DNA from 2 places in the Thermosynechococcus sp. B3 genome. Region 2 is predicted to be linked to the other one. Evidence: riboswitches for the same ligand, from Rfam matches in the RefSeq annotation. Region 2 holds a riboswitch; the other holds the start of a gene.
The links. A riboswitch is a leader RNA that binds a small molecule or an ion and turns the genes downstream of it on or off. The one in region 2 is predicted to bind cobalamin.

Region 1: linked by a shared signal. The riboswitch ahead of M0646_RS09120 (sirohydrochlorin chelatase) and the one ahead of metE (5-methyltetrahydropteroyltriglutamate--homocysteine S-methyltransferase) in region 2 are both predicted to bind cobalamin.

The regions. Positions count from the first base shown of each region.
Region 1 covers NZ_CP097584.1:1,825,652-1,841,798, forward strand. The annotation lists gene M0646_RS09080 (cation diffusion facilitator family transporter) at 1-73, shown strand, start outside; gene M0646_RS09085 (geranylgeranyl reductase family protein) at 130-1,266, shown strand; gene fni (type 2 isopentenyl-diphosphate Delta-isomerase) at 1,336-2,364, shown strand; gene M0646_RS09095 (DUF2232 domain-containing protein) at 2,361-3,071, opposite strand; gene egtC (ergothioneine biosynthesis protein EgtC) at 3,212-3,994, shown strand; gene M0646_RS09105 (SUMF1/EgtB/PvdO family nonheme iron enzyme) at 4,002-5,114, shown strand; gene M0646_RS09110 (hypothetical protein) at 5,277-5,693, shown strand; gene M0646_RS09115 (peptide ligase PGM1-related protein) at 5,824-7,350, shown strand; cobalamin riboswitch at 7,386-7,527, shown strand; gene M0646_RS09120 (sirohydrochlorin chelatase) at 7,560-8,582, shown strand; gene M0646_RS09125 (2-isopropylmalate synthase) at 8,656-10,290, shown strand; gene M0646_RS09130 (hypothetical protein) at 10,271-10,714, shown strand; gene M0646_RS09135 (polysaccharide biosynthesis tyrosine autokinase) at 10,719-13,067, opposite strand; gene M0646_RS09140 (NAD-dependent epimerase) at 13,085-14,101, opposite strand; gene tviB (Vi polysaccharide biosynthesis UDP-N-acetylglucosamine C-6 dehydrogenase TviB) at 14,129-15,406, opposite strand; gene M0646_RS09150 (glycosyltransferase family 4 protein) at 15,476-16,147, opposite strand, start outside.
Region 2 covers NZ_CP097584.1:918,921-935,067, reverse strand. The annotation lists gene M0646_RS04770 (polyribonucleotide nucleotidyltransferase) at 1-29, opposite strand, end outside; gene M0646_RS04765 (hypothetical protein) at 100-1,125, opposite strand; gene M0646_RS04760 (hypothetical protein) at 1,327-1,716, shown strand; gene menA (2-carboxy-1,4-naphthoquinone phytyltransferase) at 1,750-2,646, shown strand; gene M0646_RS04750 (DUF5340 domain-containing protein) at 2,634-2,900, opposite strand; gene M0646_RS04745 (GNAT family N-acetyltransferase) at 2,945-3,451, opposite strand; gene M0646_RS04740 (NAD(P)H-dependent oxidoreductase) at 3,623-4,279, opposite strand; gene M0646_RS04735 (His/Gly/Thr/Pro-type tRNA ligase C-terminal domain-containing protein) at 4,408-4,644, opposite strand; gene metE (5-methyltetrahydropteroyltriglutamate--homocysteine S-methyltransferase) at 4,814-7,066, opposite strand; cobalamin riboswitch at 7,357-7,502, opposite strand; gene M0646_RS04725 (SufE family protein) at 7,654-8,097, shown strand; gene M0646_RS04720 (glycosyltransferase) at 8,215-8,997, opposite strand; gene thrS (threonine--tRNA ligase) at 9,015-10,829, opposite strand; partial or broken gene M0646_RS04710 (response regulator) at 11,078-11,617, shown strand; gene recR (recombination mediator RecR) at 11,784-12,392, opposite strand; gene prfC (peptide chain release factor 3) at 12,400-14,025, opposite strand; gene galE (UDP-glucose 4-epimerase GalE) at 14,070-15,101, shown strand; partial or broken gene M0646_RS13195 (transposase) at 15,125-15,491, opposite strand; gene M0646_RS04685 (hypothetical protein) at 15,658-16,147, shown strand, end outside.

The DNA.
Region 1 (16,147 bases), 910 kb from region 2:
CTATGGACCGGCTCGCATTGTCATCCACGTCGAACCCCCCGACTACGAATCCAGTCAGATCAGCTTCTCTTAGGTGATTTTTGTTATTTTTTGAGCATCTGTGCAAAGCAACTGAGGAGTGACCCTGTGGTGTACGACTGCATTGTTGTTGGTTCAGGCCCTGCGGGCGGTGCAGCTGCCTATCACTTGGCTAGGCGAGGCCGGCGGGTGTTGGTTCTGGAAAAGGAAGCTCTGCCCCGCTACAAGCCCTGTGGGGGAGGTGTGTCGCCCCAAGTGCAAGCTTGGTTTGACTTTGACTTTACTCCTGCTATCTCGCTGAAGCTGACGCAAATGGTCTGTACGTGGCAGGGTGGGGAAGCGCAAGTGCTAGAACTGCCCCCAGAGCAAGCGGTGTGGATGGTGCGCCGCGATGTCTTTGATAATTTTCTGATTCAACAGGCCCAGCAACAGGGGGCGCAGGTAGCGGCTCAAACTCCCGTTATAGGTCTAACGTGGGGGGGCGATCGCTGGCAGGTGCATACGCCCAAGGGGGATTTCACAGCGCAGTATTTAATTGGCTGTGATGGTGCCAAAGGTTCAATGGCCAAGTGGTTGGGCTTCCAACATCGTCAGCAGCGTATAGGAGCAGCCATTGAGGTTGAAGCAGCCATGCCCAATCATGCCCTGAGGGCAGCCCACTTTGACTTTGGTCGCGTTCACAATGGCTACATTTGGAACTTTCCTAAACGGGAGGGCTACTCGATTGGTGTGGGCACGTTTTCCCTAAAACGCAAGCAAAATCTGAGGGCGATCGGGGCAGCATATGCTGAAACCTTTGGCGTTGATTTCAGTCAAGTCAAGGTCTATGGCCACCCCCTCTACTGTTGGCAGCGGCACCAGCGCCTGCACACCCAAAATGCCCTCCTTGCCGGGGAAGCCGCCTGTATCGTTGATCCGTTTACTGCCGAAGGCATTCGTCCCTCGCTGTTGACCGGCATGTTGGCTGCCCAAGCCATCGATCGCGCCCTCAATGGTGTTCCAGAGGCTCTCGCAGACTATTCCCGTCAAGTCCAACAGGCGTGGGGAGCAGATATGGTCTGGGCAAAACGTCTAGCGACTCTTTTTTATCAGATGCCCCACATGGCCTATGAAGTGGCCATCAAACGTCCCAGCGCCCTGCAACGGATGGGGCAAATTCTCTGCGGTCAGTTGCGTTACCGCGATGCAGCAGCCAATGGCCTGAAATTGTTGGCAGCGGGGTTGAGAGTGCCGACGGTTTTCCGTTAATGCCGATAGGGATGCTCCCTGAGCTGCCTTCTATAATGTTGGTGCAGCCTAACTTTAGGAACACGAGTGGTGAGCAGTCCCATTGAGCAGCGCAAGGCGGAGCACCTCGAGCTTTGTATTCAAGGTGATGTCAGTCATCAAGAAATCACCACCGGTTTCGAGAAGTATCGCTTTCGCCATTGTGCCCTGCCCGAACTGGACTTTGCCGAGATTGATCTGAGCGTCGAGTTTTTGGGCTGGCGACTCGCTGCCCCCCTGCTGATTTCCTCCATGACCGGTGGCACCCCCCAAGCGGGAGACATCAATCGCCGCTTAGCCCGGGTGGCGCAACAAAAGGGAATTGCCATGGGTGTCGGTTCCCAGCGAGTGCTGCTGGAGCATCCAGAGGTGGCGATCACGTTTGCCATTCGTCAAGAGGCACCCACTATCCCCCTCTTAGCCAATCTTGGCGCGGTGCAGTTGAACTATGGCTGTGGCGTCAATGAATGCCAAAAGATTATTGATCTCCTAGAGGCGAATGCCTTGATTTTGCACCTCAATCCCCTACAAGAGGCCGTCCAAACGGGGGGCGATCGCAACTTCAAGGGACTGTTGACGAAAATTGGTGTTCTCTGCCGTGCCCTACCGGTGCCTGTAATTGTGAAGGAAGTGGGCAATGGTATCAGTGCCGACGTGGCCAAGCAACTCGTGGAGGTGGGTGTAGCCGCTATTGACGTGGCGGGGGCAGGGGGAACCTCTTGGGCCAAGGTGGAAGCGGCGCGTGCTCAGGATGGGCGTCAGCAGTACCTCGGAGCAGCCTTTGCCGAATGGGGCATGCCTACGGCGCAGTGCTTGGAGCAAATTCATCCTGCCCTACCAGATACGCCCCTAATTGCCTCTGGCGGACTTCAAAATGGCATTGATGTGGCCAAGGCCCTTGCCCTCGGTGCTAGTCTTGCCGGTTTAGCGCGCCCCTTTTTGCAGGCCGCCCATCAATCAGAGGAGACACTTGCGCAACGCATTGATTTTATCCTTGAGGAATTGAAAACCGTGCTGTTTTGTACCGGCAGTGCCACCCCCCAAGCCCTCTATCAGCGCCGCTGTCTCGAAAGGATCTAGCGGGGGTCTTCAAGGATCGTGCGCAGCCACGGGGGCGGATCTGGAATCGGATTGCCCAATCGCTCCAACAGTGTCCATGCCAAAATATGCACCACTAAGGCATACACCGTGGACTGGAAAAAGACAAGTAGCAGTGCCACAACTTGGATCAGGGTCACCGTTGGCTCCAGCAGCAAATTCAGATTGACCAGTACCCAATCAATGAAATTCGTGACCTGCTGATTGAAGTAAATCCAGAGGTTTTCCCCGAGCAGAATGGACACAAGGCTAATCTGAAAGAAAAATCCTGCGGTGCCAATCACTGCGCCACTGAGGATGGAACGTCCCCAGCCTTCTTTTTTGGCCCAACAGCCGCCAAAAATGACCCCCATCATGCCGTGGGGCAAGAGAAATTGCAGACTGCGGGGTGGCCCCATCAACACAGAAAGGAGCAATGCACTGACAATGGCCGCCATCCAAGCGGCGCGGCGATTCCAGCGTAAATAAACGAGGGCGATGGGAATCGGAAAAAACAGGCGCAAGACTGGACCAATGGGCAAATAAAAGTTAATCACCCACAGCAGGGCAGCGGTACTGGCAAGGAAGGCCGTTTCCGTAATGACAAGGGTGCGCTGAATTTGCGATCGCCCCAAGGCTTGGGACTGCTCAGGGGGCACAATGGCTTCGACGTCAGGAAAATCATCCTCTAGGGAATCCGTTGGGTTCATTGATTGCAGATAACCTTTTTTCTCTACACTCTAGCAAGCTTTACTGCCAGCTCTCAAACTGGATATAGCGCCCTGAAAAATCCTTTGCTGAAAGTTAGAATCGGGGGTAAGGTATTCCTATCAAACTTACATGTTAATTTATGTGCCGTCTTTATGCCTATATGGGGCGCAAAACGTCCCTTGCCCATGCCTTGGTGGATGCTCCCCATTCCCTGTTGGTGCAAAGTTATCAACCCCGCGAAATGACGGCGGGACTCTTAAATGCCGATGGCTTTGGGGTGGGCTGGTATGCTGCCCGCCAAGATGTGCCCCCCTTTCTTTATCGGCAAACGATGCCCATGTGGCATGATATTAACTTTACTGAGCATTTAAGCCGCTACATTGAATCTGCCTGTTTTTTGGCCAATGTCCGCAGTGCCACACCGGGTCAACCCGTGCAAATGACGAATACGCAGCCCTTTCGCTGGGGACGCTGGCTGGGGGTGCACAATGGCTTTATCGAGAACTTTCGCCAAACCCTCTACCGCCCCATGCGCGATCGCCTGTCGGATATTTGTTACAACATTGTTGAAGGCTCTACAGACTCTGAGCACCTGTTTGCCCTCTTCTGCAATGAATTGGTCTTAAATCCGCAACTGTCACCGTTGATGGTACTGCGGCAAACACTGCAAATTGTTTTTTCCCTAGCGCAGGCAGCGCGTACCAGTGTTAGTGCCGCCATGATTCTGACTGATGGCGTCTATATTCTCGCCACCCGCTGTGCGCGGGGCACACCACCCCCCACCCTGTACTGGAGTCAGGATGCCGAGAAAATTCAGCTCACCTCAGAGCCGGTAGATCAGCAAACGGAGTGGTATCTTTTACCGGAAAATAAATTGCTGTTGATGAGTTTGCAGAGTGAACCAGAAATTTACGCCTTCTGAGATATCAGTGCCTTTTAATCCCTTGGATCGGGGAACTTTTTGGCAAGCCTTTCAGAACCAGCGGCAATTTACACTCCAACTTGTGGCTGAGTTGAGCGAGGCCGTCCTTTGTGCGCAGCCCCATCCCCTCTATAGCCCTGTGGGATGGCATTTGGGACACATTGGCTACACAGAAGCCTTTTGGCTGTTGCCAGAATCCTCAGGGGTGAGCGATCGCGATCGCTATTGGTATGCCGCCGATGGCCGCCCCAAGGCCGAACGACAGCATCTACCGCCGCGTGGCCAGCTACTTGACTACTTAGCAGAGATTCGCCAAAAGACGGGCGATCGCCTCTACAGCCTTGGCGACGAGCAGTGGCAACGAGAACTCCGCCTCTGGTGGTGGATTTTGCAGCATGAAGCCCAACACAGTGAAACGATGCAAATGGTGCTGGCGATGCAGGGGATTGTGACCACATTACCCCCTAACCTATCGCTGCCACAGGATCACCAACGGATTCCCGCTGGGGGGTATGTCATTGGCAGTGAAGACCTCTTAGCCCTTGATAACGAGCAGCCAGTCCAGAGTGTCGAACTACTTCCTTTTACGATTGATGCGGCACCGCTGACCTGGCGGGAATTTCTCACCTTTGTGGAAGCGGGTGGTTATCAGCGGCGGGAATGGTGGTCCAGCAGTGGTTGGGAATGGCGAGAGGCAGAGGAAATTGCCTCACCGTTTTACCCGATTCCTGAGAACCTAGACTTACCCATGTGGGGACTTAGTTTCTACGAAGCCGAAGCCTATGGCCATTTCCAAGGCAAACGTCTCCCCAGTGAACGGGAATGGGAAATTGCTGCTCAGCAGGGACTCTTGAATCAGGGCTACGTCTGGGAGTGGACGCAAAGTCCCTTTGCCCCCTATCCGGGGTTCCAGAGCTATCCCTACCGGGGGTATTCTGCGCCCTACTTTGATGGCGAGCATTTTGTCCTCAAGGGCGGCAGTCACTGGACGCGCCCCGTTCTCAAGCGACCCTCATTTCGCAATTGGTATAGCCGCACCACCCGTGAGGTGTTTGCTGGAGCGCGCTACGTTCACCAAGAAACAATCTCTACACCAAGGGACACTGATGCCCAAATTTGAACATGTTTAGCCTGCACTCTCCCCTCCGCGCGTCAGCAGGTGGTGTGAGCTTCATGTTTTGTGCTGCGGTTCTCATCCATCCTGTGATCGCCTTCACTGGGATTCTTCCTAGGCTCCGCCAAGATTGAATCATCACCCCTTCTCTGGAGCGTGAGCCACATCATGAAACGCTTATCTCTTTCCACCTTGCTACTGCTCACTGGGACACTCACTCAAACTAGCGGAGCTTTGGCTCTACCCACGGCAACGCTGCAAGGCCGCATTTTTTTTGGCGATCAAATGGGCAATGTTGCACCGGCTGCCTGCTCAGCGATTCGAGTTGTTGCTAAACCGCAAAATTTACCGCCCATCAAGGTATTTGCTACTGGTCCTGCCGCTGGTGCTCAGGATGGTCAATGTACCTTTAAGATGACTAATGTGCCAGCAGGTATTCCCATTGAATTAAGCGCCGTTTACAGCGATTTGCTCTCCTATCCCGAAAAAACGTACCCCAGTCCTGCCGGCAAGTGGCAAAATCCCTTTGTTCTGCGCCCCGCTCAGGTGCATGTCAGGTACATTGAACTTGATGGCAAACCTTAGTTTGTTGGCTATTGAAGCTGAGCAAACGAAGTACCGTTCCTCAGTAAAGAAAGTTTGAACAAGATGACCCCCAAGCGATGAGTGCGACTCAAACTCCCTAAACTAGGGACAAGGGCATAGGGGCGTTTTGATGTCAATTGCTGAGGAATTCCGCCAACTGCAAACGCGACTCTTGGAGTGCTGGGACGGGACAGAAACGTTTATTCCTGAACTGCCCAAGGGTCCCGGCGGTATTGAGCGCGATATTGTGGTGGTGCCTTCCCTGAGCTTTCCCCAACCGGAGCTGGCCAAGATCACCGGCTACACCCACTACGAGGAGCGGCAACTCTATACGCTGATCCAGTTGCGGAATCCGCGTACCCGCATGATCTACGTGACGTCCCAGCCGCTGCACCCCAGCATTATTGACTATTATCTGGATTTACTCCCCGGCGTACCCAGTTCCCATGCCCGCGATCGCCTGCTGCTGCTGGCCACCTACGATCGCTCCGATAAACCCTTGACTGCGAAAATTTTAGAGCGGCCTCGCCTTTTGGAGCGTATTCGTCAAGCCCTGCGTCCCAACCAAGCCTACATGGTGTGTTTTAACTCCACCCCTTTGGAGCGGGAACTGGCGGTACGCTTAGGCATTCCCCTCTACTCGACGGATCCCGACCTCCTCTACTGGGGAACCAAGGCGGGCAGTCGGGAACTTTTTGCGGCTGCAGGCATTCCCCATCCGATGGGCAGCGGTTTTTTGCAGAGGGTACCGGAACTGGTGCGCGCGATCGCTCACCTCCAAGAGAAATCTCCTGAACTGCAACGGGTAGTGGTGAAACTCAATGAGGCTTTTTCCGGAGAAGGCAATGCTCTTCTTGATCTGCGCCCACTGCGCCCCCTTGGCAGCCCACACACCCCCGATCATCTACAACGGATTGAAAATAGCCTAGAGGAGATGGTCTTTCAGGCGCCTAATGAAACTTGGCTCTCCTATCGGCAGCGGTTTATGGATCTGGGGGGGATTGTCGAAGCCTTTGTGGAAGGTGCTGTCAAGCGATCGCCCAGTGTCCAAGGCTGCATTACCCCCAAAGGCAGTGTTGAAATTGTCTCCACCCATGAGCAGTTACTCAATGCCCCCACAGGTCAAATTTTCATTGGCTGTGAATTTCCTGCCCATGCCGATTATCGCCAACAACTCCAAGAATTGGGGCAAAAGGTAGGGACGTACTTGGCACAGCAGGGGGTGATCGGCTGTTTTGGTGTGGACGTTGTTGCCACCCAGACAACAGCAGGGTGGGAGCTTTACGCCATTGAAATTAACCTGCGCAAGGGTGGTACCACGCACCCCTTCATGACCCTAAAGTTTCTCACCGATGGCCACTATGAGCTAGCCTCTGGACTGTTTTACAGCAAGCACCGCCGTCCCAAGTATTACATTGCCTCCGATAACCTCTGCCAACCCCACTATCGCGGCCTCCTGCCCAATGATCTCTTAGATATGATTGCCCGCTACCATCTCCACTTTGATTCCAGCACCGAAACGGGCACTGTCTTTCACCTCATGGGGGCACTCTCGGAATTTGGTAAGCTGGGACTCGTCAGCATTGGCAACACCCCCGAAGAAGCTCAAGCCATCTACAACCAGACCATTGGCGTTCTCGATGCTGCGGCGCTATAAGTCCCTAATGTGCCCACCCCCCGCATAGACAGGGGTCTGAGAATCTCGTTACAATTGGCAACGTTCACTGTGAAGAGCAGCCTGTAGGGAAAATCCAGTGCAAGTCTGGTGCTGTGCCGCAGCTGTGATGGGGAACCCCCCTCAGCCAGAATGCCTACTTGCTGTGGTTCACTCTGTTTGCCTGCGTCGCACGGGCATGGAGTTTCAACGTGGTTGTTACGCTCAACGATTCCATTCTCAATCCCCTCGGTTTTAGCCTCGATTTACCCCCTCTCCCCCAATCTCGACCGCTTTTACTCGTCGGTCATGGGACGCGCGATCCGGAAGGTCGCCAAGCATTTTTGGACTTTGCCCAAGCCTATTATCAACTGGATCCCTGCCGGCCTGTTTTTCCCTGTTTTCTGGAGTTAACGGAACCCTCGATTTTTGATGTGCTCAGCCGGTGTGTTGCTGCAGGTCATACAGACTTGTCAGTGCTGCCAGTTTTACTCTTTGCTGCTCGCCACAATAAGTTTGATGTCACCAATGAGTTGGATTGGGCACGGCGGGCGTTTCCGCAATTGCGCTATCACTATGGCCGCCACTATGGCATTGCCCCCGAAATTTTAACCCTGTGGCGATCGCGCCTTGAACGCTTGGACTCACCAGAATTTAATCCCCAAGGCATTGGCCGCGAAGAAACCGTTCTCCTAGTGGTGGGACGCGGCTCCAGTGATCCCGATGCCAATGGCGATGTCTTTAAGCTAGCCCGCATGCTCTGGGAAGGCAGTGGCTACAAAACCGTTGAGGTCTGCTTTATTGGCATTACCCATCCCCGCCTACCCGAAGGATTTGGGCGGGCGAATCTTTACCAGCCCCGCCGCGTCATTGTCCTGCCCCACTTCATGTTTACAGGGGCATTAGTCAAGAAAATCTATACCCTTACCGCAGAAGCCCAAGCTGCCTATCCCAGTGTTGAATACGTGAACCTACCGGAAATTGGCCTGCATCCGCAACTATTTTATCTCACGCGGCAGCGGGAAATTGAAACCCATACGGGGCAGGTGGCCATGAACTGTGAAGCCTGCAAATTCCGCTTGGTGGCAGGCCATAGCCATCATCACCACCATCATCAGGATCATGAGCACCCCTCCCACAGCCATGATCACGGGGGGCATCACCATCACCATGGATCAACCGTGGACTTGGATCACTTGCCCAGTTATCACCAACGCATTTGGCAAGTTCCCTAGACATTGCTTCCCAGCGAAAATGTTAGAGTAGAAATAATTGCTACTCTTTCTCAAGCTTGAATGGGGCTTGTCTATGCGCATTAAATATCCTCCCCAGACCGTTGATCGGGTGTTGATTTTTGATACCACCCTGCGGGACGGTGAACAGTCTCCGGGTGCCTCGCTGAATGTGGATGAAAAACTCACGATCGCCCGTCAACTGGCCCGACTGGGGGTGGATATTATTGAAGCAGGCTTTCCCTTTGCCAGTCCCGGCGACTTTGAAGCCGTACAGCGGATTGCTGAAACCGTGGGCACCGAAACGGGGCCTGTGATCTGTGGCTTGGCTCGTGCCACCCGCCAAGATATTGAAGCCGCCGCAAAAGCCCTCAAACCCGCCTACTATCCCCGCATTCACACTTTCATTGCCACCTCGGACATTCACCTAGAGTACAAACTGAAGAAAACCCGCGCTGAGGTACTGGAAATTGCCCCCGAAATGGTGGCCTATGCCAAGTCCTTTGTGGATGATGTTGAGTTTTCCCCTGAGGATGCCGGGCGTTCGGATCCTGAGTTTCTCTATCAAGTTTTGGAGCGGGTGATTGACGCCGGTGCCACAACAATTAACATTCCCGACACCGTGGGGTACACCACCCCCGCCGAATTTGGTGCCCTGATCAAAGGCATCAAGGAAAACGTGCCGAATATTGATCGTGCCGTCATTTCAGTCCATGGTCACAACGACCTAGGCTTGGCCGTTGCCAACTTCCTTGAGGCTGTGAAAAATGGGGCACGGCAACTGGAGTGTACGGTTAACGGCATTGGGGAGCGCGCCGGCAATGCTGCCCTTGAGGAATTGGTGATGGCTCTCTATGTGCGGCGGCAGTATTTTAACCCCTTCCTTGGCCGTCCCCCTGAATCAGAAGCACCCCTGACCAATATCAACACCCGCGAAATTTACAAAACCTCCCGCTTGGTTTCAAATCTAACGGGCATGCTGATTCAGCCCAATAAGGCGATCGTCGGTGCCAACGCCTTTGCTCACCAATCAGGCATTCACCAAGATGGCGTCCTCAAGCACAAGCAAACCTATGAAATCATGGACGCCCAGCTCATTGGCCTAGCCGACAATCAAATTGTTTTGGGCAAACTCTCTGGTCGCAATGCCTTTGCCACCCGCCTGCGCGAGCTGGGCTTTGAACTCAGTGAAACGGAACTCAACAAGGCGTTTTTGCGCTTCAAGGATCTGGCCGATAAGAAAAAAGAAATCACCGACTGGGATTTGGAAGCTATTGTTAAAGATGAAACCCAAGCCATTGATGTTCAAGGCTACCAGCTGGAATTTGTGCAGGTCTCCTGTGGCGATCGCGCCCGCCCCACCGCCACCGTAACCATCCGTCTGCCCAGTGGTGAGGAGCTGACAGATGCCGCCATTGGCACAGGCCCTGTGGATGCCGTCTATCGTGCCATTAACCGCGTGGTGCAAATTCCCAATCGCCTCATTGAGTATTCCGTGCAGTCAGTGACTGCGGGAATTGATGCCATCGGCGAGGTGACCATTCGCCTGCAACACGGGGATCGCATTTACTCGGGCCATGCCGCCAATACGGATATTATTGTTGCTTCGGCTCATGCCTATATGAATGCCCTCAATCGTCTCTATCGCGGGCTCCAGCAACAACGCCTCCACCCCCAGACCGCTGAGGTTCATGGTGGAACCACTCCCTAAGCCCCTTGAGCGCCATGGCATCTACCCCTGCCCTATTTGCCGCCATGGCCAAATTGTCCCCATGGTGCTCATGGAAACCCATGCCTGTAACTTTTGCCGCCACATTTTTACCCTTGATCCTGAGCGCCAAACGGCTCGCCTTGAAGATGGGGCGATCGCTTTTCGCTGGCAGTGGACAGGTACAGGCTGGCGATCGCTCCACCGCCCCTCTTCTCAGGTCACCGTTGTTGCCCTTGTGTTAGCTATTTTGCTCATCATTTTACCGCCGACACTCATCGGGCTAGCCTATGCCCTGTTTCCGCCCCTAGAAGCAGGAGTTTGGCGCTGGTTTCCCCTGCTTTGGACAGGCCTCACCTTAGCTGCCCATGCCCTACTCTTTGGGCCTGTTTTAATGGCTATTTTGTCCCCCGAAAGGGAGATGTGAAACCTTAGATAGAGAGGGGTGCCACCGCTGACTCAGCAGCACTGTTCTGATAACCTCTGAAATCTCGGTGGTTGACAGCTACACCATTGACGACAATCCCAAGCAGCTTTTGCTGTAAGCTCAGATCGCAAGCCTGCAGGGCCTGAGCAAAGGCTTCGCGTCGCGTTTTCTTTAAGCGCACAACCAAGAGGGCCCGCTCCACCGCTGCCAGAACCCGATGCGCCTCCGCAGCAGCCAAAATCGGCGGCACATCCAGAATCACGCAGTCAAAGGTATCCTTAGCGCCCTCCAAGAAATCAAACCACCGCGCAGAACTCAGCAGTATCATCGGCTCTTGCTGAACCTGACCCGCCGTCAGTACCCAGAGTCTTTCCGCACGATTTGCTAAAAGACTGAACCAGTGGGGAAAAGGCATTTCCCCTTGCAACAACTCCCCTAGGCCTGCGACATTGGGAATGCCAAGTCCTTGATGCATGCTGGGCTGACGCAAATTGGCATCCACCAGTAAGACCCGTTTTCCCATCGCCGCTGCTGCAACCGCAAGGTAAATCGCAAGGGTCGTTTGTCCTTCTTTGCCCACTGTACCCGTTATTGCCAAAGAGCGGGGCAATCCCAACGACTCTAGCTGCGTCAACAGGAAGTAAAAACTTTCCCTAAAAGCAGGTGTGGCACTCGGCAAACGGTGCTGCAATCCCCAGAGCGTCAACGGTGTTTCTAGGCGACTAAAGGCCAATTGATCAAATGTCTTCGTCAGAGGAATCTCGCCAAGAATCGGTAAGGGGGTTTGTTGGCGAATTTGCTCCACTTCCAGAAAGCGATCATCCAACCAATCGAGGATTAGGGCCAAAAGCAGCCCAGACACTCCCCCCAGCATTAAGGCTATCACCAGTGCCCGTAATAAACGCGGGGTTACCTGATATTCTTCCTTGTTGTCAATATCTGAGAGGACTCGCCATGTGAAGTCCCGTTGCGCAATCTGCAGCTGGAGGGACTGTCGAGTTTGCAGTAATAACCTCAGAGCTTCCTGTGCTGCTGCAAAACGTTGTTCCATCTTGCGGTAAGGATTGGCAAGGCGTATTACTCGCGATATCTCTGCCTCAGTGGTCTGAATTTGGTTGCTTAATTCAGCATCCGCCCTCCGCAGCGCTTCAAGCTCAATTCTGGTCTCTATGTACTTCGCGATTAGAGACTCAGAAACGGCACTTTGATAACCAATCAGCGTTTCGGGTTGACGAACTTGATCCTGATTTCTAATCGTAATCTGTCGAGCTTGCTGTCTGGCCTGCTCTAGCAGTAGTCGCTTTTCTTCCTGTAGCGCTTGCACCGTCGGTGAGTTTTCATTCAGCTTGGCCTGCTCCCCAGCCAGCCTAGTTTCTGCTTCTGTTAATTTTGTTAGCAACTCCTGATAGTTTTGAGAAGCAGCTAGATTGGCGGCAGCAAGTGCCTCAGCAGGAGACAACCTTAACTGTGCTTCGAGGGAGTTAAACGTTGCCTGAGCCGACTCCAGTTTTACTCTATTTTCATTTCTTGCAGAGATCAAATTATCCAAAAGGCTAAGATACGTTTCAAGATTGCTGCTTCCAGAGTTCACAGAGTTCAACTGGGAAGCAACTAAGTCAGGTCGTACTACCTGATTCTGAAAGCGAAATTGGTTAAGTTGATCCTCTAGATCGTCAATTTGACTCAGGGTCTTCTGAATTTCTTGGTTAACATAGCGCAGATTATCCGCTATTTGGTTCTCCTTTTCTTCTTCACTAAATCTTTTTAATTCTTCAACAAGAATTCCTAGGAGTGATTCTATCTTTTCTTTTTCTTTTGCAGAAAATTGGATTTCTATAATCTTTTGACCTGACTGATCTAGTAGGCTCTTACCTGAGGTTGCTTTCGCTGGCTGGATTTTTAAGGATCTAATAAAAGATTGATACGAATATTGTTTTGGATCTAGATCAGGATTTGCTACTAAAAATTTCTCATAAATTGGACGCAAAACGATATCGCTATTGAGTACCTGAACCAAAGTTGCCACATCACCTTTTGTTTCACCTGACAAAAGGGGCAGGGATATTGGAGAAAGCTGACGGAGTGACTCTAAAGATGTTCCTGGCCGGGCGCTTGGGGATTGGATAGGTTCAACCTGCACCAACACAGAGTGTCGATAGCTTCTCAAAAAGAGGTAAGAGTATCCCAAAAAGCCAATTGAGACTAGTGCACCTGCCAAGATGCCAACTGCTGAGCGCCGCTTCAGCCCGCGAAGTACTTGATCAATGGTCACCTTATCAATTGGCTGCGGTTGCCACAAACTTGGCCGAGCGGCTTCAGAGGGCAAAGACAGATGGTTATTTTCACTCGACATAGGGCAAACTCAACTCGTTAGGTACCATAGTACTCACGATACCAGTGGACAAATCGCTGTACACCTATCTCAACAGGAGTTGTGGGTTCGTAGCCTGTGTCTGCCCTAAGTTCGAGCACATCCGCGTAGGTATCGGGGACATCGCCCGGTTGCAGAGGCAGAAGATTTAACTGCGCTTTCTTCCCAAGATAGGTTTCTAAAAGTTCAATATACCGTAGGAGTTCGACGGGGCGGTGGGCACCAATGTTGTAAACACGCCAAGGTGCGAGACTAGTGGCCGGATCAGGATTTTCGCCACTCCATGAAGGGTTGGGTGTGGCAGGTCGATCCAGCACCCGTAGAATCCCCTCGACAATGTCATCAATGTAAGTAAAGTCGCGGCGATGCTTACCATAATTAAAGACAGGCAACGGTTCATTATTCAAAATGGCTTTCGTAAACTTAAAGAGTGCCATGTCGGGGCGCCCCCATGGGCCATAGACGGTAAAAAAGCGCAGTCCAGTAGTGGGCAGGTCATAGAGGTGGCTGTAGGTATGTGCCATCAGTTCATTGGCTTTCTTGGTGGCCGCATAGAGACTCAAGGGGTGATCAACATTATCGTGAACAGAAAAGGGTAGTTTTTTATTGGCACCATAGACGCTTGAGGTGCTGGCATAGACGAGATGCTCTACCTGATGGTAGCGACAGGCTTCCAAAATGTGGATAAAACCTACAATATTACTGTCAATATAGGCCAAGGGATTCTCAATCGAGTAGCGTACACCCGCTTGCGCTGCTAAGTGGATGACCCGTTGCGGGGCAAAGTCTGTAAAGAGTTGGTTCAACTCTGCGCGATCTACAAGGTCGATTTTTCTAAATACAAATTGCTCACTTGCCGTGAAGGGGTTGAGGCGTTCAAGGCGAGCTTTCTTGAGGTTGACATCGTAGTAGTTGTTGAGATTATCGAGACCAATCACGCGATCGCCCCGCTTAAGTAGTTCCAGTGCTACTGCATTGCCAATAAACCCAGCAACACCCGTCACCAAAATATCCATCTTGATTCCTCAAATGACAAAAAGTAGCTAAAGGCGGCCGTCCACATCTTCCTTCGATAATACCCACTTCACATCATAAAGAACTCCCGGTGTTTTCAAGAGAGCACGAATGCCAGTACTACCCATTTCATGAAACTGCTGGTGGGCAACAGCAATAATGATTCCGTCCCACTGATGAGATAACTCTTCAATAAGGGAAATTCCATATTCTCTCTTGGCCTGTTGGGGATCTACCCAAGGATCGTAAATATCAACCTCTAGGCCATAACTTTGCAGTTCTTTGATAATGTCAACGACACGTGTGTTGCGTAAATCGGGGCAATTTTCCTTAAAGGTTAGTCCCATAACAAGTACACGAGCATTAGGTAAGTCAATTCCCTTTTTGACGAGTAACTTCAGAAATTGCGCTGCTACATAAAAGCCCATGTTATCGTTGATACGGCGACCAGCCAGAATCAGTTCAGGGTGATAATTGCAAGCTGCTGCTTTGTAAGTTAGATAGTAGGGATCAACGCCAATACAGTGGCCACCGACCAATCCCGGACGAAAGGGCAAGAAATTCCATTTTGTGCTTGCAGCAGCTAACACTTCTTCTGTATCAATGCCCAATAGGTGAAAAATAATAGATAGCTCATTCACAAAAGCAATATTAATATCTCGTTGAATATTTTCAATTACTTTTGCCGCTTCGGCCACTCTAATCGAGCTTGCCTTGTGTGTTCCCGCTGGAATAATTGATGCATATAGGCGATCAACTAAATCAGCAACTTCAGGTGTTGAACCAGAGGTAACTTTTTTAATTGTGGTTAAACGATGGTTATGATCCCCCGGATTTATTCGTTCAGGGCTATAACCAACAAAAAAATCTTGATTAAATTTTAGTTTGGATTCCTGCTCAAGGATGGGAACACAAACTTCTTCTGTTACACCCGGATAAACAGTAGATTCATAGATAACTATAGACTGAGGTGATAAAATCTGACCAACACTCTTGGAAGCTTTTCTTAAAGGTTCAAGATCTGGAACTTTGTAATAATCTATTGGAGTGGGGACAGAAATAATAAAAATATTACATTTTCTTAAATCTTCGAGATCGGTTGTGTACATTAGCAAGGAACACGCTTGCAAATCAGTGTCACTGACTTCTCCTGTTCTGTCATATCCCTGCTTAAGTTCAGCGATACGTTGGCTATTAACATCATAACCAATAGTATAGTACTTCTTGCCAAATTCAACGGCCAAAGGAAGACCAACATAACCTAAGCCAATCACAGCAATCTTAAAAGTATCAGAAAAATTAAGCATCATGCACTCACCTTCGCTAATTTCGGCATCTTTCACTTTTTTGAAAAGAGTTGCAATATCCTAATAAAACTAACATGAACTGAGCAATTTGAGGTATTGAGCATTAATCTTTTTGACATCAAATAAGTCCAAAGCCATTTGATAGCTATGATACCCCATTGAAGGAATCAAACTAGGTTGTTCAATAAATTTCCGCATTGCAGTTATCAAAGCATTCACATCCCGAGGCGGAATAAGGTAACCATTATAGCCGTCAATAACCGTTTCACGGCAGCCTAGCACGTCCGTAGTAATCACTGGTCGACCCATAGCCATTGCTTCTTGCGTACTGCGGGGAACACCCTCACGGTAGTAGGAAGGTAAGACAAACACACTAGTACTGGGTAGATACTCTTTGACATTAGCAAAGCCAAACCACTCAACTATACCAAGCTCTGTAAATTCCTTAATTTGTGCTTCAGATAAGCTCCCCGGATTGCTATCTAGTCCACCAATTAACCAAAATCGAACTTGAGGATACAGAGCTTTTAAGTATTTAGATGCCTCTAAAAACTCTAATACTCCTTTTTCAATGAGTAATCTTGCAACTAAAGTAAATGTTAATGGACGAGAAAAAGGCTCGCAATACGACCATTCTTGAAGATTAACGCCTGTCCCTTTAATGATTAAAGTTTTACAAGGATTTAGGCCACATGCTTGAGTAATTTCATGACAATCATCTTTGTTTTGAAAGATAATTTT
Region 2 (16,147 bases):
AGGGGGATAATCTTTTCTAGACCCTTCATTGGCGTTCTATTTTGTCCTTCTTCCTATTCCTTTCTCTCTACTAGGATAGCCGCTTCTGCCACTCATCCGCTAAAGTTCAAGGATTAGCCGTGTGCCCCCAAGGACGGCAAGACTGGGGGTGGCTGTCCAGCTTTGGGTTAATAAAATTTGTATCAGTTCTGCCGATCGCCGGCTGCTGGGGCTGTCCTGTAACCCCAAATAGAAACTGGCAGAGTGGTGGCTATCTTGACCGAGCACTTTCAGCAGATCATCGGCGTAGTGAATGGCTTTTTCCATCTGGGTTTGCAAGTTAGTCCATAAATCCACATTCCGGAGGTTGCTCAGGGTTTCGGCCACCACATCTTGACGGTGTTGAATTAGGATGGTTCGCGGCTGTAGCTCTGGCGGCAAATCCGCAAAGAAAATGGCCGGGCCATAGCCAATGAGATGCACCATCTCCATCCATTTCGTTTGCGGCAGCAGCAATTGCCGCACAATGTGGCAGGCAAGGGCAGTAATAATTAACCCTTGACTATGGGCGACAAGGTACAATTCGGCTCCCGCCTGTAACCCCTTGACGATTTCATAGGCCAACCGCAGGGTGGGACGCGGCGCACCGGCTGGAAAGGCACCGTAGAGATACTGGGCAAAATCCCCCCAACCTAATTTTTGTAGGAACGATAGGTCAAGGAGTTTCGTTAAGTCAGCGGTGCTGTTGATATCGAGGGGGCGCTGTTGCAGTTGGCTCGGTTGGGCGATCGCCAGAATATCCGCATCATCGGTCAGATCTTGAGTCACCAGTTGGCCAAGAAGTTTAGCATACTCATAGCGGCGATCCTTGCTGGGGTCTGGGGCTGGGGTCTGGGGCCAAAAACGATAGAGTTCTGCCTTACCGAGGAAACTTTCCAAAAGATCTGCTTGGAAACCATGGGTCTGATTGTGAATGCCGCGAACTTCTAAAGGATAAGTCGCTGTGAGTTCGGCAAGGCGGTTCAAATCCCGCCGTTGCTTGGCGCGATCGCTCCCTATCCCATTCACATGGAGTAAACGCCGCCGTAGGGGGACGCTCAGGGGGTTGTCGGGCAAAATAATCGTACCGTCTAGGGGAGAGGTCATAGGGAATTTGGAAAGTCTAATGAGAGAATTTGGTGAAACTCAATAAAAGGCGGCTAAATTGTGATCATCGTCACAGTCATTCTATCGGGGGATGAGTCATACTAAATAGTGACTCAGTACTATCCGAGTCATCAACAGGGAACACACAACGAGCCGACAGACTGTAAGTAAGTTTGTCGGTTTTTTTTTGGAATTTCAGTCATGCCCCACAAAAAGATCACGCTTCGTTTAGATGCTGAACTCTATGGCCAACTCCAACGCTGGCAAGTGCAGCAGGGATGCGGTTCCCTTAGTGAGGCAATTCGTAAAATTTTGCAACAATCTCTTCAGCCGACGGAGATGGCCTGTCCCACGGTTTTGCAGCGCCTGAGTACCCTAGAACAGCAAGTGGCCGCCCTTGAACGCCAACTGTGCCCGCCTCAACCCACTATCGAAACGCTGACGATCGCGGAGCTAGAGCGACTGACTCGCCCACAACTGGTGGCCTTAGCGCGGGACTTGGGCATCTATAGCTATAAGCTGAATAATCCAGCGTTGCGGCAAGCCATTTGGGCAGCGAAACAAGCGATCGATGGGCACAAGCGGCAATGATATGCTGACGAAGGTGACTCAAGTGTAGGTGAGATGGCTAGTCCGTCAGAATCGATGGATCGCTCCCGTTTGTGGTGGGCGGCGATTAAGCTTCCCATGTACAGTGTGGCTGTGATGCCGATTTGGCTGGGCACAGCGGTGGCGATCGCCGAAACGGGAAGGGTGCATTGGTGGCCGTTTGGTTTGTTTCTAACAGCAGCCGTACTCATTTTGGTCTGGCTGAATCTCAGTAATGATGTCTTTGATGCCGAAACGGGGATCGATCGCCACAAGTACCATTCGGTCGTCAATCTCACGGGCAAAAAGCAACTCATCTTCTGGCTGAGCAACCTCTGCTTACTTTTGGGGCTACTGGGGATTGTGGCCATTAGTTGGCTGCAACAGGATGCAACGGTTTTAGGGTTGGTATTACTCTGCTGCGCCCTAGGCTATAGTTACCAAGGTCCACCCTTTCGTTTGGGCTATTTGGGTTTGGGAGAGCCAATTTGTTTTATCTGCTTTGGGCCGCTGGCGATCGCTGCTGCCTACTATAGCCAAGGGCAAACCTTTAGCCCTAGTATTTGGCCAGTGGCTATCCTCAATGGTCTGACGACAACGCTGATTCTCTTTTGCTCCCACTTTCACCAAGTGGCCGATGATCTAGCCGCTGGCAAACGTTCGCCGGTCGTGCGCCTAGGGACGGCTCGCAGTGCTCAACTGGTCTATGGCGCCTGTGGCGTCTTTTATGCTCTCTTAGTGGCCGCTGTCCTCTGGGGAATGCTGCCGTGGCCAACACTGCTGGCTTTGAGTTCACTGCCTTGGGCGATTTATTTGTGTCAGCGGATGGCGCAATTTCACAGTGTCCCTGAGCAGATCAAGAACTCGAAATTTATTGCGGTGCAACTGCACTTTTGGAGTAGCTTGCTCTTGGGATTGGGTTACTTGCTCTGAGCTGGGGGGCGATCGCGATTCAGCGACCATTGGTACTCCACACTGCCACCCCTCAATTGCCATTCCTCCTCAAACTGCTTTTGTAGCCGCAGGGCTTTGCGTAGATGAATAGCAGCGCTATGGAGTTGCTGGTAACCACTGGAGTGGGGAGGGAGGGCGGGCAACGAGACCTGTTCCAAAATTTGCAGCACTAGCTCGTAATGGATGTGGGCAGGAACAGGAATCTCATCTGAGGGGGCAGAAGAAAGAGTCACCAAGGCAGACACCTCCAAGGAACGACTATCTAGATTTCAGCTTTCTAGCGGCGGCGGGGACGGCGATAGGTCAACCGCTCGGAGCGATCGCGCTCGTAGGCAATCAGCCGGCCATAGATTTCGTGCTTGGTTAAGTTTAACGAAAAAAAGACATGCCGCCGCGGATTGCCAAAACCCTTACGGGTAAAAAACTTTACTGCGGGCGTGTTGGCCGGATCGGTATCCACCAGCATAAATCGCGCCCCCTCCTCAATCATCCGCTCGATGAGCTTATCCACCAGCTTATCGGCAATGCCCCGCCGCTGATAGTGGGGATGCACCCCCAGCCAGTTAATGTAGCCATACACCCATGGGGCTTTGCTAATAATGGTGCCCAAGATGAACCCGACCACCTGAGAATCCGCCTCGGCCACCAGACAGTATTCGGGATCGGTGTTATAGAAACCAATGACCTCCCACTCATCCCAGATGCGATAGAGCGAGGGATACAGATCACTGGTGAAGAGTTCCTCGCCAAGGTGAAACACGGGGGCAATGTCATCAATGCCCATCTCGCGAATAATGATGTTAGTGGGTTCAGAGCGCTCTTCTTCTTTGGCGGGAACGATTTCTAAATCAACTAAATTGTGGTCAATGGGATCATCGGTGTGCAAAGACATACAAAGGCGAGTACCGAGCTATTTCTAGCTTAGCCTATGTCCAGCGGGGTCAATTCGTGAACCTTAGCGCACTTCCACGACTGCCTCTAGGGGATAGCGTACCTTGGGCAAAGTCGCATAGTTGTCATCGGCCGCTCGATAGCCCGCTGCACATAGAACGACGGCATGATAACCTTGGGTAGGTAGACCGAGAAGGCGATCATATTCTTGGGGCAAGAAACCCTCCATCGGGCAGGTGTCAATGCCCAGCAGCGCCGCCGTCACCATAAACTGACCCAAAGCAATATAGACTTGGCGGGTTGACCATTCATCAACATTGAGGGGGTAGGGGGGTGAGTGCAAAAAGCCCTTGACCAAGTCCCCATACTTTTGCAGATTTTCCACTGCGGTTTGGTGGACTTCCGCTTGCCGTGCAAGGTAGCGATCAACGTCCGTAGCATTGAGATTGGTTTTAATGGCAAATACCACTAAGTGGGAGGCATCCACCACCTGTCGTTGATTCCAAGTGTGGGGGAGCAGGGCTTGGCGTAGCTCAGGCGTCTCAATGACGTAAAACTTCCACGGTTGCAAGCCAAAGGAAGAAGGAGCCAGTACCAGACTTTGTAGAAGTGTTTGCCACAGATCCGCAGGAATTTTGCGATTGGGGTCAAATTTCTTCGTGGCGTAGCGCCATTGCAGTTGTTGCAAAACCGTTGTTGGTGAAATCGGTGCTTCAGTCATTCTGTTCCCTAGAGAATTGATTAGAGCGATTACCCGAAGGGTACGCTACGCGATCGCGAAAACCACTCGCCGCTCATTTTGACAAACTATTAAAGGCGAGGTCAACTGCCCTGTAGATCAATTGCCCACTATTGCCACTGAATATCGGCATCCATCGCAGTCATGGCAGAGGTGAGTTTTTCAACCAGTTCCTTAACAGGGAAAGCGCTGACATCTTTTGCTGCACGGGTGCGGATACTTACGGTCTCGCTTTCGACTTCCTTGGCACCGATAATGCCCATCACAGGAATTTTCTGGGTTTCAGCATTGCGGATTTGTTGACCTAGCGATCGCCCGTACGATTCACACTCATGCGGATGTCCCATCAGCCGAGGTCAGGTGCCCCTACCAATCATGGAGCAGGTCTTTAGGCATGGGGCAGCCTTCTTACAAGCATTGCCCCGCTAATCGCAGGAATGGAAACGCAGTTTTGAGTGGTGGAAAAATCCTGCGATTTTAAGGGGGCAACGGTGCGCTGGCAGCAACAACAGATCCTCAGTTGGTAAGACGAGCCCCTCGCAATTGCTGGGCGGCTGCCACCATGTTTTTCAGAGAGGGAATCACTTCCTCCCAGCGACGGGTTTTCAGACCGCAGTCTGGGTTAACCCAAATCTGGTCACTGGGTAGATGGGCGATCGCAGTCTCCAGCTGCTGAACCATCTGCTCAACAGTGGGAACTGCCGGACTATGAACATCATAAACACCATTGCCCACCTGCTTTTGATAGCCGGCATCAGTAATTTCAAACAGCGTTTCATTGTTACTGCGGCTATTTTCAATGGACAACACATCTGCATCTAGGCGCTCGATATGTTGAATAATGTCGCCAAACTCCGAATAGCACATGTGGGTATGAATTTGGGTTTCTGGCTTAGCCACACCAGCCGCCAACCGAAACGCATCGACGGCCCAAGCCAAGTACTCCTGCCAACGTTCCGGCTTCAGGGGTAATCCTTCCCGTAAAGCGGGTTCATCAATCTGGATAATCTTTGCCCCAGCAGCTTCTAAATCGGCCACTTCATCCCGTAGAGCCAGGGCAATCTGCATCGCCTGTTCGCTCCGCGGAATATCAGTGCGGGTGAAAGACCAGTTAATCATGGTCACAGGGCCCGTCAGCATGCCCTTGACAATTTTCTGGGTCAACGATTGCGCCACCTTAAACTCTCGCACCGTCATTGGCTCGGTTCGCGCTACATCCCCATAAATAATGGGTGGACGCACACAGCGACTGCCATAGCTTTGCACCCAGCCGTGTTCGGTAAAGGCAAAACCAGTGAGCTTCTGGCCAAAGAATTCCACCATGTCGGTGCGTTCAAATTCGCCATGCACCAATACATCCAAGCCAATTTCTTCCTGCAATCGAATGCATTTGGCAATTTCAGCATCAATTGCTGCTTGGTACTCCGCAAGGGTGATTTCTCCGCGCTTGAGCTTCACCCGCAATTGCCGCACTTCTGGGGTTTGCGGAAAAGAACCAATGGTAGTTGTCGGAAAGAGCGGTAAGGTGGGCTGCAGTTGGCGGCGTTGTTCATAGGGCATAGCCCGTTTCAGATCGTTGACGGTTAAATTGCGCAACCGCTGTTGTACCACTGGATTCACAGGCCTAAATTCCTTAAAGGCCTGCCACTGGGCTTCAATCTCTGCTAATTGGGGGTGCTGGGCAAGGGCTTTGGGACTCTCCTGCAGCGTCTGGGCCAATAGCACCACCTCATCCAACTTTTGTTCGGCAAAACTCAACACCCGCCGCAATGGCTCTGGTAACTTCACTTCTCGTGCTGCATCGTAGGGGACGAATTGTAAAGAGGCTGAGGGGTGCAACCGGATATTGGTTGTGATACCCTGAATCGCTGCTAAGGTTGACACAACAAGTTCTGGGCAAATTTTCCAAATGTTTCGGGCATCCACAATACCCACCCCCAGCTGTTTATCCCTTGGGAAACTAAACTGCTGCAATAATGCCAAGTTCTGCCCACGGGTAAAATCTAGACTAATGCCGGCTACGGGCAACGTCACCACCCAAGGATAGGCAGCGCCGAGATCATCAAAGTAGGTCACTAGGTAAATCGGCAAGCCAACTTGACAGAGCGCATCAAATGTTGATTCATACAATTCCCTGAAGTTGTTGGTGTCCCCAAAAACCAAGGCAGGTTCGTGGATTTGTACCTCAACCACCCCTAGGTTCTTCAATTCAGCCAACAGGATAAGATAGCGCTCCACTAGGCAAGACAACGCTTCCTCTAGATTCATCTGCAGCCGACTCAGCCGTAGCAGGGTTAAAGGCCCTAGCACCATGGGAACGGCGCGATCGCCCAAGACCTTTTGGGCGCGACCGATGATCCCCAGAAAATCACTAAAGTCTGCTGCCTGAAGAGGCTGACTCATTTCGGGAACCAAGTAGTGATAGTTGGTGTCAAACCATTTGGTCATCTCAAGGGCTGGAATTCCCTCTCGACCGCGAGCCATTGCAAAGTATTGCTCCAACCCTGTAAAGGCTTGATACCGCTGTGGGATGAGGCCGAGGCGGACACTCCAGTCGAGAACGGGATCGTAAAAACTGGTATCGCCAACGCCAATGCGATCAATGCCAGCCTGCAGTTGCGTTTGCCAATTTGCCAATTCAATATCTTGAACCGTTTGTAGTAAATTTTCTTGATTGGATTTACCATTCCAAAAGGCTTCCAATGCCTTTTTCAGCTCGCGATTTTTACCAATACGGGGGTAGCCTAGCGTTGCAGTCTGAATGGTCATTGTTATGGTACCCTGAGTTTTGACAGTTCTCTCAATAGACAATGAAAGCTGGCTGTTTTCAGTCCAACAAGCAGTGCACTTCCAGCATCATCAGCAGAACCTAGCGTGGGTCACTGCAAGAGGAGCCCTTCTCTAGGTGCTTGTAGGTACTTGAAAATCTCCAAAATCACTTGTGCTACAGTAACGGCAGGAACCTTGCCAGAAAAGGGCGGTAGGGGGGGTCTTTACCTAGGCAAATTAATGAAAATTGAAGCATGAAGAACATCATCCGTACCTCGCAGATGTTGGCATAACGACATTCACAACTCGGCGGGCATTCTGACTGAGAGAGTAGTGCCTCTCATCACAGCTGCGGGACAGCGGCAGATTTGCACTGCACTTTCCCCCTTGCGTCTGATGGCTGATCCCCACCAGAACCGAGTAAGTACATTAAAGGCTAACACAAGTTACGAGTTAAGGGTAAGAGCACGGCGGTCTATTGGCATGAAAAGCTGCCCCTAGGTTGACTGCTGCCGTTATTGTGCAACTGCTGAGGGTAAAATCAGAAATGGTTATCATTTTTCTCAGCAGCGTTCTTCTAAGTCAATATGCCCTCTGCCTGCCAGCCTTTACCGGCTTCCCTCGATCGCATTGTTCAGCGGTTCCAACAGATCTCAGATCCAAAGCGGCGCTATGAATACTTGCTGAGCTTTGCAAAGCGCCTGCCGCCATTTCCTGAGGAGCAGAAGGTCGCCGCCAACCGCGTGCCCGGCTGTGTCTCCCAAGTGTACGTGAAAGCCTCTTTAGAGCAGGGCAAGGTGATTTTTCAGGGGGATTCTGACGCTCAAGTGACGAAGGGATTGGTGGGGCTATTGGTCGAAGGGTTGAGTGGGTTGACACCCGCAGAAATCCTGCAGTTAAAACCTGACTTTATTCAGCAAACCGGACTAAATGTCAGCTTAACCCCCTCGCGAGCCAATGGCTTTTACAACATTTTTCGAACGATGAAAGCCCTAGCGTATCACTTGGCCGAGACTTCGTGTCACACTTAAAGCCTCAGCTGATGGGACTACAGCAGCAAAAGCTGGACTGGTTGCTAGAGAACACCTTTACGAAGGAGGATAATCCCTTAGTTGTAGGATGACGCAGCAATCCACGCAACGGGGACATTAAGCTTCGTTTAAGGATTTAACACTTCTGCTTGTACCCCATATTAGAGAAGGTATGTACTTAGGAATAACAACTCGAATAAATAAAGCACAAATAAGAATTAATATTTGTAAAAGCAAGTTTTTTCCAGTTTCTACCTGTAAACGGAAGACATCACATACAACTGATAATTTATCAGTTGATGAAATACCGCCAAGCATAAATTCTCCGGCAATAAAATCGCATCCGTGAAACTTACAGCCATTTTGAATAGCAGTTTTGATAAAGAAGTAGTCTGCGCCAACTGGAAATCTATAGGAATAGTATCCTAGTTGCCTATGAAGATCGGTTTTAATTAGAGTACCAACAGCATGGGAAGATATGTAGGCTCCGGCTGAAAACAAATACGGTCTTCCTCTATTAGGGCGCCTTAATCGTTTACCTAACCACACATGTGCTGATAGTATATCTGCTTTCGTAGAGCAAGCAGCTTTTCTAAACAACTCTATTGCATTCTGTTCTAGTACATCTCCAGCACCTAAAACAAGATAATAATCTCCACTTGCAATTTTAAGTGATTTATTGATCGCATGATATAAACTAAAATCTGGTTCTGAGATAATTTTTATATTTAAGCCCTTTGTAGACTGAATAATACTAATGGTACTATCAGTTGAAGCACCATCTCCAATAATCCATTCAAAGTTTTTATCCGTTTGACCTTGAAGGCTTTTAATGGTTCGAGTAATCGTATCTTCGACATTGAGAGTTGCCGTAATAATTGATATAAAAGGATAGGTCATAATGAGTTAACCTCTAGCTACTGCCACTGAATCTCGGCATCCATTGCATTCATTGCCGATGTCAGTTTCTCGATCAGTTGTTTAACCGGCAAGGCGCCGACATCGCCTGCAGCACGGGTGCGGATACTCACGGTCTCGCTTTCGACTTCCTTGGCACCCACAATGCCCATCACGGGAATTTTCTGGGTTTCAGCATTGCGGATTTGTTTACCTAGGCGATCGCCACTGCGATCCACGCTCACGCGCACACCCTGCTCTCGCAGTTGAGCGGCCACACGTTCGGCATAGGGGCGTTGCTCATCCCCCACGGGCAACAGGCGCACTTGCTCTGGTGCCAGCCAGAAGGGGAAATCCCCTGCATACTCCTCAATGAGAATGCCAATGAGCCGCTCCAGCGAGCCAAAGGGGGCACGGTGAATCATCACTGGTCGGCGGCGGGTATTGTCCTCAGCAACGTATTCCAAATCAAAGCGCTCAGGCAAATTGTAGTCCACCTGAACCGTTCCCAACTGCCACTCACGACCGAGAGCATCCTCAAAGATAAAGTCTAGTTTCGGCCCATAGAAGGCGGCCTCCCCAATCCCCAAGAAATGCTCCATGCCCAACTGTTCTACCGCTCGCTGAATTGCTGACTCCGCCTTTGACCAAGCCTCGTCGGAGCCAATGTACTTGTCGGATTTGGGATCGCGGAAGCTCAGCCGTGCCTTGAATTTATTTAAACGCAGACAGCGAAAGACTGAGAGAATGAGATCAACCACATTCAAAAACTCGGCATCCAACTGCTCCGGCGTGACAAAAAGGTGGGAGTCATCAACGGTAAAGCCGCGCACCCGCGTCAAGCCCCCCAATTCCCCGGACTGCTCATAGCGATAAACCGTACCAAACTCCGCCAACCGTAGGGGCAAGTCACGGTAGGAGCGCAACTCACTTTTATAGATTTGAATGTGGAAGGGGCAGTTCATTGGCTTGAGGACAAAGCCCTGCTCGTTGGCTGCCGCCTCAGCATCTTCGGCCATCAGGGGAAACATATCCTCTTTGTACTTTTGCCAGTGGCCAGAGGTCTTAAATAGATCCACACGGGCAATGTGCGGACTCACCACCGGTAGATATCCCCGCTTCATTTGCTCTTTTTTGAGAAACTCCTCGAGGGTTGAGCGCAGAATCGTCCCTTTAGGAGTCCACAGGGGTAGCCCTGGTCCTACAGGATCAGCGAAAATGAAGAGACCCAGCTCTTTGCCCAGTTTGCGGTGGTCGCGGCGCAGGGCTTCTTCCTTGCGGCGTTTATACTCCGCCAGTTGCTCAGGGGTTTCCCAAGCAGTGCCATAAATGCGCTGCAGTTGGGCTTTGGTTTCATCGCCGCGCCAGTAGGCACCGGCAACACTTTCAAGGGCGATCGCCTTGGGGTTAATCTCACCGGTGTTTTCCACATGGGGGCCGGCGCACAGATCCCACCACTCATCGCCGAGGTGGTAAATCGTAATTGGCTCTTCGAGGTCTTGGAGAATTTCTAGCTTATAGGGTTCTCCCAGTTCGCGGATACGCCGCTCAGCTTCCTCACGGGTTACTTCCTCACGGATCACTGGTAACTTGCGTTTAATGATCTTGACCATCTCCTTCTCAATGAGCTTCAGGTCTTTTTCACTGAAGGGTTCGGGGTGGTCAAAATCGTAATAAAACCCATTCTCAATCCAAGGACCAATTGTAACCTGCGCCTTGGGAAACAGCTTCTGGACTGCCATGGCCAGAATGTGGGCACTGGTGTGGCGAATCCGCTTCAGCTGCTCCGACTCACTGGTTTTGGGGAGGTGGATAGGGGCAGCAGACTCTGGCATAGGGTGTGACGTATCGAACAAATCTTTGGTAGGGGTGAGACTTCTATTGTGACATTCTCCTGCCCTCAAGGGTGGGTCTTTGACCCCAAATTTTTGGGTTCAGGGACGCTTTGCGGCAGTGTAAGGCGAGTGGTCAACTCCAAAAGACAGGGCTATGCTAAGGTTGGAATCACGTGGTGGTCATGCCACTGCCGCCCTCTATTCACAATCTCTTCTATAGGAATCTTGTATAGGAATGGAGTGTTTCCGTGACTAGCCGCAAAGTCCTTGTCATTGATGACAGTAAAGTAATCCGGATGCGCGTCCGCGAGATGTTGCCAGAGGGCGACTACGAAATCCTTGAGGCCAAGGATGGCCGTGAGGGGCTGCAACTCATTGAGCAGTCTGAGCCGACGTTGATCATGCTGGATTTTCTGCTGCCGAAGGTGAGCGGCTGGGAAGTTTATCAAGAATTGGAGAAAAATGATCTCCTTGGCGCTATCCCCCTCGTAATTATGTCAGGGCGCAAGGAAGAGGTCACCGAAAAGCTCCAAGAACCCTTTGAGTGGTTTGAGTTCATTGAGAAGCCCTTTGAAAAAGAACAACTCGAAGCAGCAATTCAAGAGGCCTTTCGCAAAGCCCGTAAGCCCAGACCCGTCAAAGCAGCAGCTCCTGCGGAAGTAACGACTCCCGTCGCTGTGGATCTCACCCCCGTCTATGCCAAACTGGCCGCCCTTGAAGGCGCTATTCAAGCTTTGCAGGCACAATCTGTCAAGGCAAATGACTTTGCTCAACTTCAAGCAACGGTTGCGCAACTGCAACAGCAACCAGCGGCAACAGGCAGTGGTGGGGATGACAATCGCCTCGCCGCTTTGGAAGCGGAAAACCAGCGGTTACACCAAGAAGTCGAGCAACTGAAGCGAGCCATTCACCAAATTGTGACGGCATTGCGGCGATTGCAAGGGGGGCACTAAGCTACTGCCACTCAATTTCCCGGCGACCGGCAAGGGCACGGGCAAGGGTCATTTCATCGGCATAGTCGAGATCACCGCCCACCGGTAGGCCAAAGGCAATGCGAGTGACCTTCACAAAAGGCCGCAGCAGCTGCCCCACATAGAGAGTGGTCGTTTCCCCTTCAATACTGGGGTTGATGGCCAAGATCACCTCTTGCACCTGCGGTTGGCTGGCGCGCTGAATCAGAGGTTGAATGTGCAGGTGTTCGGGGGTGATGCCCTCTAGGGGCGAAATGAGTCCGCCCAAAACATGGTACTTGCCGTGGTATTCGCGGGTTTTTTCAATGGCAATGACATCGCGGGAATCAGCCACAACACAAATGGTGTGATCGTCACGGTGGGGGGAAGCGCAGATGTCGCACACGGGTTCCGCAGAGAGGTGAAAACACACGGAACAAAGCCCCACCTGCTGTTTGGCGTCAAGGAGGGCTTGAGCCAAGGCTTGGATATCGGCTTCGGGACGTTTGATCAGATGGAGGGCAAGACGTTGGGCGGTTTTTGGGCCAATACCCGGCAGGCGTTGCAACTGCTCAATGAGGCGAGCAAGGGGACGGGTATAGACACTACTCATGGGTCAGCTAGGCAGGCACAGCAGCGGCAAGGGGGGCGATCGCGCTCAGGCGCAGTTTGGGATGATCTGCCATTGTCTGTTGCAGATTCCACTCATTCTTAAAGAGCAGCACCGGCCGTCCCCAACTGTCTTTGACGGTGACAGCATTAAAGATGCGGCCAATGGCTGCAAGGGCTTCCCAACCATCCAGTACCCAGCGCGCAACGGTATAGGGGAGAGGGTCAAGACGAGTTTCCACACCGTATTCGTTTAATAGGCGAAACTGCACCACTTCAAATTGCAATTGGCCAACTGCCGCCAGAATCGGTTCTCGTTTCGATTCATCGGTAGAGTACATGATTTGCACGGCACCCTCTTCCCGTAGCTCATTCACCCCTTTTTGGAAGGATTTGAACTTGGAGGGGTTGGGGTTGCGCAGATAGGCAAAGAGTTCTGGGGAAAAACAGGGAATGCCTTCATATTCCAATTTGGGGCCGACATAGAGGGTGTCGCCAATGGCAAACATGCCTGGATTATTCAGGCCAATCACATCGCCCGCATAGGCCGTTTCAAGGGATTCGCGACCTTGGGCAAAGAGTTTTTGGGGACGAGAAAGGCGGATGGTTTTGCCGGTACGAGCATGGTTGACGGTCATGTCCTTTTCAAATTTGCCGCTACAGACCCGCACAAAGGCGACGCGATCGCGATGTTTCGGATCCATATTGGCCTGCAGCTTAAAGACAAAGCCAGTGAAATGCTCCTGCGTCGGATCAATCGCCCCGCGATCGCTCTTGTAGGCCATGGGTGGCAACGCATAGGTCAAAAAGTGCTCTAGAAACAGGCGCACGCCAAAGTTGGTCATGGCACTGCCAAAGAAGACAGGAGTCATTTTCCCCTGATGCACCAGATCAAGATCTAGCTCCGCCCCCACGCCATCGAGCAGTTCTAGTTCATCCTTGAGTTGGTTGTATTCCAAGCGATAGGACTCAATGTAGGGATCAATGGCAGGATCCCCAAGGGCAATGACCGTTTCAGCCGCAGCACGGCTACCGTGGGTGGTGCGCTCAAAGAAGTGAAAATTCTGCCGCAGGCGATCATAGACGCCGCGAAAGCGATCGCCCATTCCTAGCGGCCAGTTCACAGGATAGGGAATCAGCCCCAGCTCCTGTTCAATTTCATCAATCAGTTCAAGGGGTTCCCGCCCCGGCCGATCCAGCTTGTTGATGAATGTAAAAATCGGCAGACCCCGCAGTTGGCATACCTCAAAGAGCTTGCGGGTTTGGGGTTCTAAACCCTTGGCCGCATCCACCAGCATCACAGCATTATCAGCCGCCGCAAGGGTGCGATAGGTATCTTCACTGAAGTCTTGGTGGCCGGGGGTATCCAAGAGGTTAATCTGATAGCCTTGGTACTCAAACTGCAAGACCGTCGAGGTAATCGAAATCCCCCGTTGTTGCTCCATTTCCATCCAGTCAGAGGTGGCTTGCCGCTGTGCCCGTCGTGCTTTGACGGCTCCCGCCTCGTGAATAGCCCCACCGTAAAGCAGTAACTTTTCCGTCAGCGTCGTTTTCCCGGCATCCGGGTGAGAGATAATGGCGAAATTACGACGTCGTTTCACCTCTTGGGTGATTTCATGGTGTAAGTCACTGGTCATGGCAGAATTTGTAGCAGCTTTTCTAGTGTAACAGATGGACTTTAATGACAATTAATAATGGTAATAATTCGCCGCTGATTCTGGTCACCGGGGGCGCGGGCTATATTGGCAGCCATACCGTTTTGGCACTGCAGCAAGCCGGCTTTCAGGTTCTGATTTTAGATAGCCTTGAGCGAGGGCACCGCGATTTGGTCGAGTCTGTTCTTAAAACAGAACTCATTGTGGGTCATATTGGCGATCGCTCCCTCTTAGATTGGATTTTTCAAACCTATCCCGTGACGGCAGTAATGCACTTTGCTGCCTATATTGAAGTGGGCGAGTCTGTCCGCTCCCCCGATCGCTTTTATCAAAATAATGTTTATGGTGCCCTGACCCTCTTACAGGCGATGGTGGCCGCCGCGATTCCCTATTTTGTCTTTTCCTCCACAGCCGCCGTCTATGGCTTGCCCTCAGAGGTGCCGATTCGCGAAACCTGTCCCTGTGCTCCCATTAACCCCTACGGGCGCTCTAAGTGGATGGTGGAGCAAATTGCTGCCGATATGGGCAGGGCCTACGGCCTCAAGTCGGTGATTTTCCGTTATTTCAATGCCGCGGGTGCGGATCCCGACTCCCGCTTAGGGGAAGATCACCATCCAGAAACCCACTTGATTCCCCTAGTGTTGCAGGCGGCGATGGGACGACGCCCCCACATCTGCATTTATGGCACAGACTACCCTACTCCCGATGGCACCTGCATTCGCGACTATATCCATGTCGTGGACCTAGCCCAAGCCCATGTGCTGGGATTAAAGTACCTCCTGAGTGGCGGCGACTCGCAAATTTTTAACTTGGGGAATGGCCAAGGCTTTTCGGTGCGGCAAATTATTGAAGCCGCTCAGAGGGTCACAGGTTGTTCGATTCCAGTCGTTGAGGGCGATCGCCGAGCAGGAGACGCCGCAATCCTCGTTGCCAATAGCGATCGCGCCCGTCAGATTTTAGGTTGGCAGCCGCAGTATCCTGACATCGAGCAAATCATTGATCACGCTTGGCGATGGCACCAGTACCGCCACGGATCAGGCACAATTGTGGCAATATAGCTATTCCAATCAAGAATGAGACATTATCCAGCACAATACTTGCGAATCACCTCATCCATAGAACGGTTTGACCCTGCATACCTGCGCGCTCGCTTCAGCCCACTCACTTCAGCCCACTAAAGTCATGCTCAACCACATTCAAATCAGGAGAGGATTTCGGTAAAAATAACACCGCGTGACCCGCCGCTTTTACCACTGCCTGCATCCCCCCTTGCGGATGAATCGGTGCATTATCCATAATCAACTAATCAACAGCGATGGTTTCTCTAACGCCGGCAAACAGTACTCACTCAGCCAGCTCACAAACCCTCACCCATTCAAATACCCGCAAAACAGCATTGGGGCTATAAAGTCTTTCTGGTGTCTATACCGTCTTGCCACTAAACGCTCTACTTTTCTGACACTTCCCAACTCTCCATCAATCCGTTAGCCTCGCGCTGACCACCCCTACTCACAGGCCACCTGAGAGTCAAACGCTGTCTCATCATCCGACACAGCCTGAAATATAGGGGATGATTGCGGCAACATAGACAAGAGACCTTCTGTGAAAACCACTATGGGTTGTAGCATTCTCCTTTCCTTTGTGGGTCATCAAGATCCGTACTCTGAGAAAACCAACCAAGAAGGCTCCATTGTTTCACTGGCAAAGTTTTTAGCCCAACAGCAGCCGATCAAACGGGTTCTATTGCTCTACACAGAAGACTTTCAACAACGGGCGATCGACACCAAGGACTGGCTTCACAGTGAGCTGCAAATTGGCGAGGCGGCAATTCACCTAAAAGTGGTCAGCAGGGAACTCTCCGCAGACCCAATTAACCCTGTCATCGCCGTCCAAGAGGCCAAGCGCGCACTACACCTAGCCAAGTATTATCAAGGCTCCAACGACTGGCTAGAACTGAATGGTTCCTCTGGTACCCCCGCCATGAAAGCGGCTTGGGGCATTTTACAGGCGATCGAGACGCAACACCGACTCCGGCTATGGCAAGCCCGCAATCCCCAAGAAATTCGACCGGGTCAAAAGCGAGTATTTGCGGTGGACTTAAATG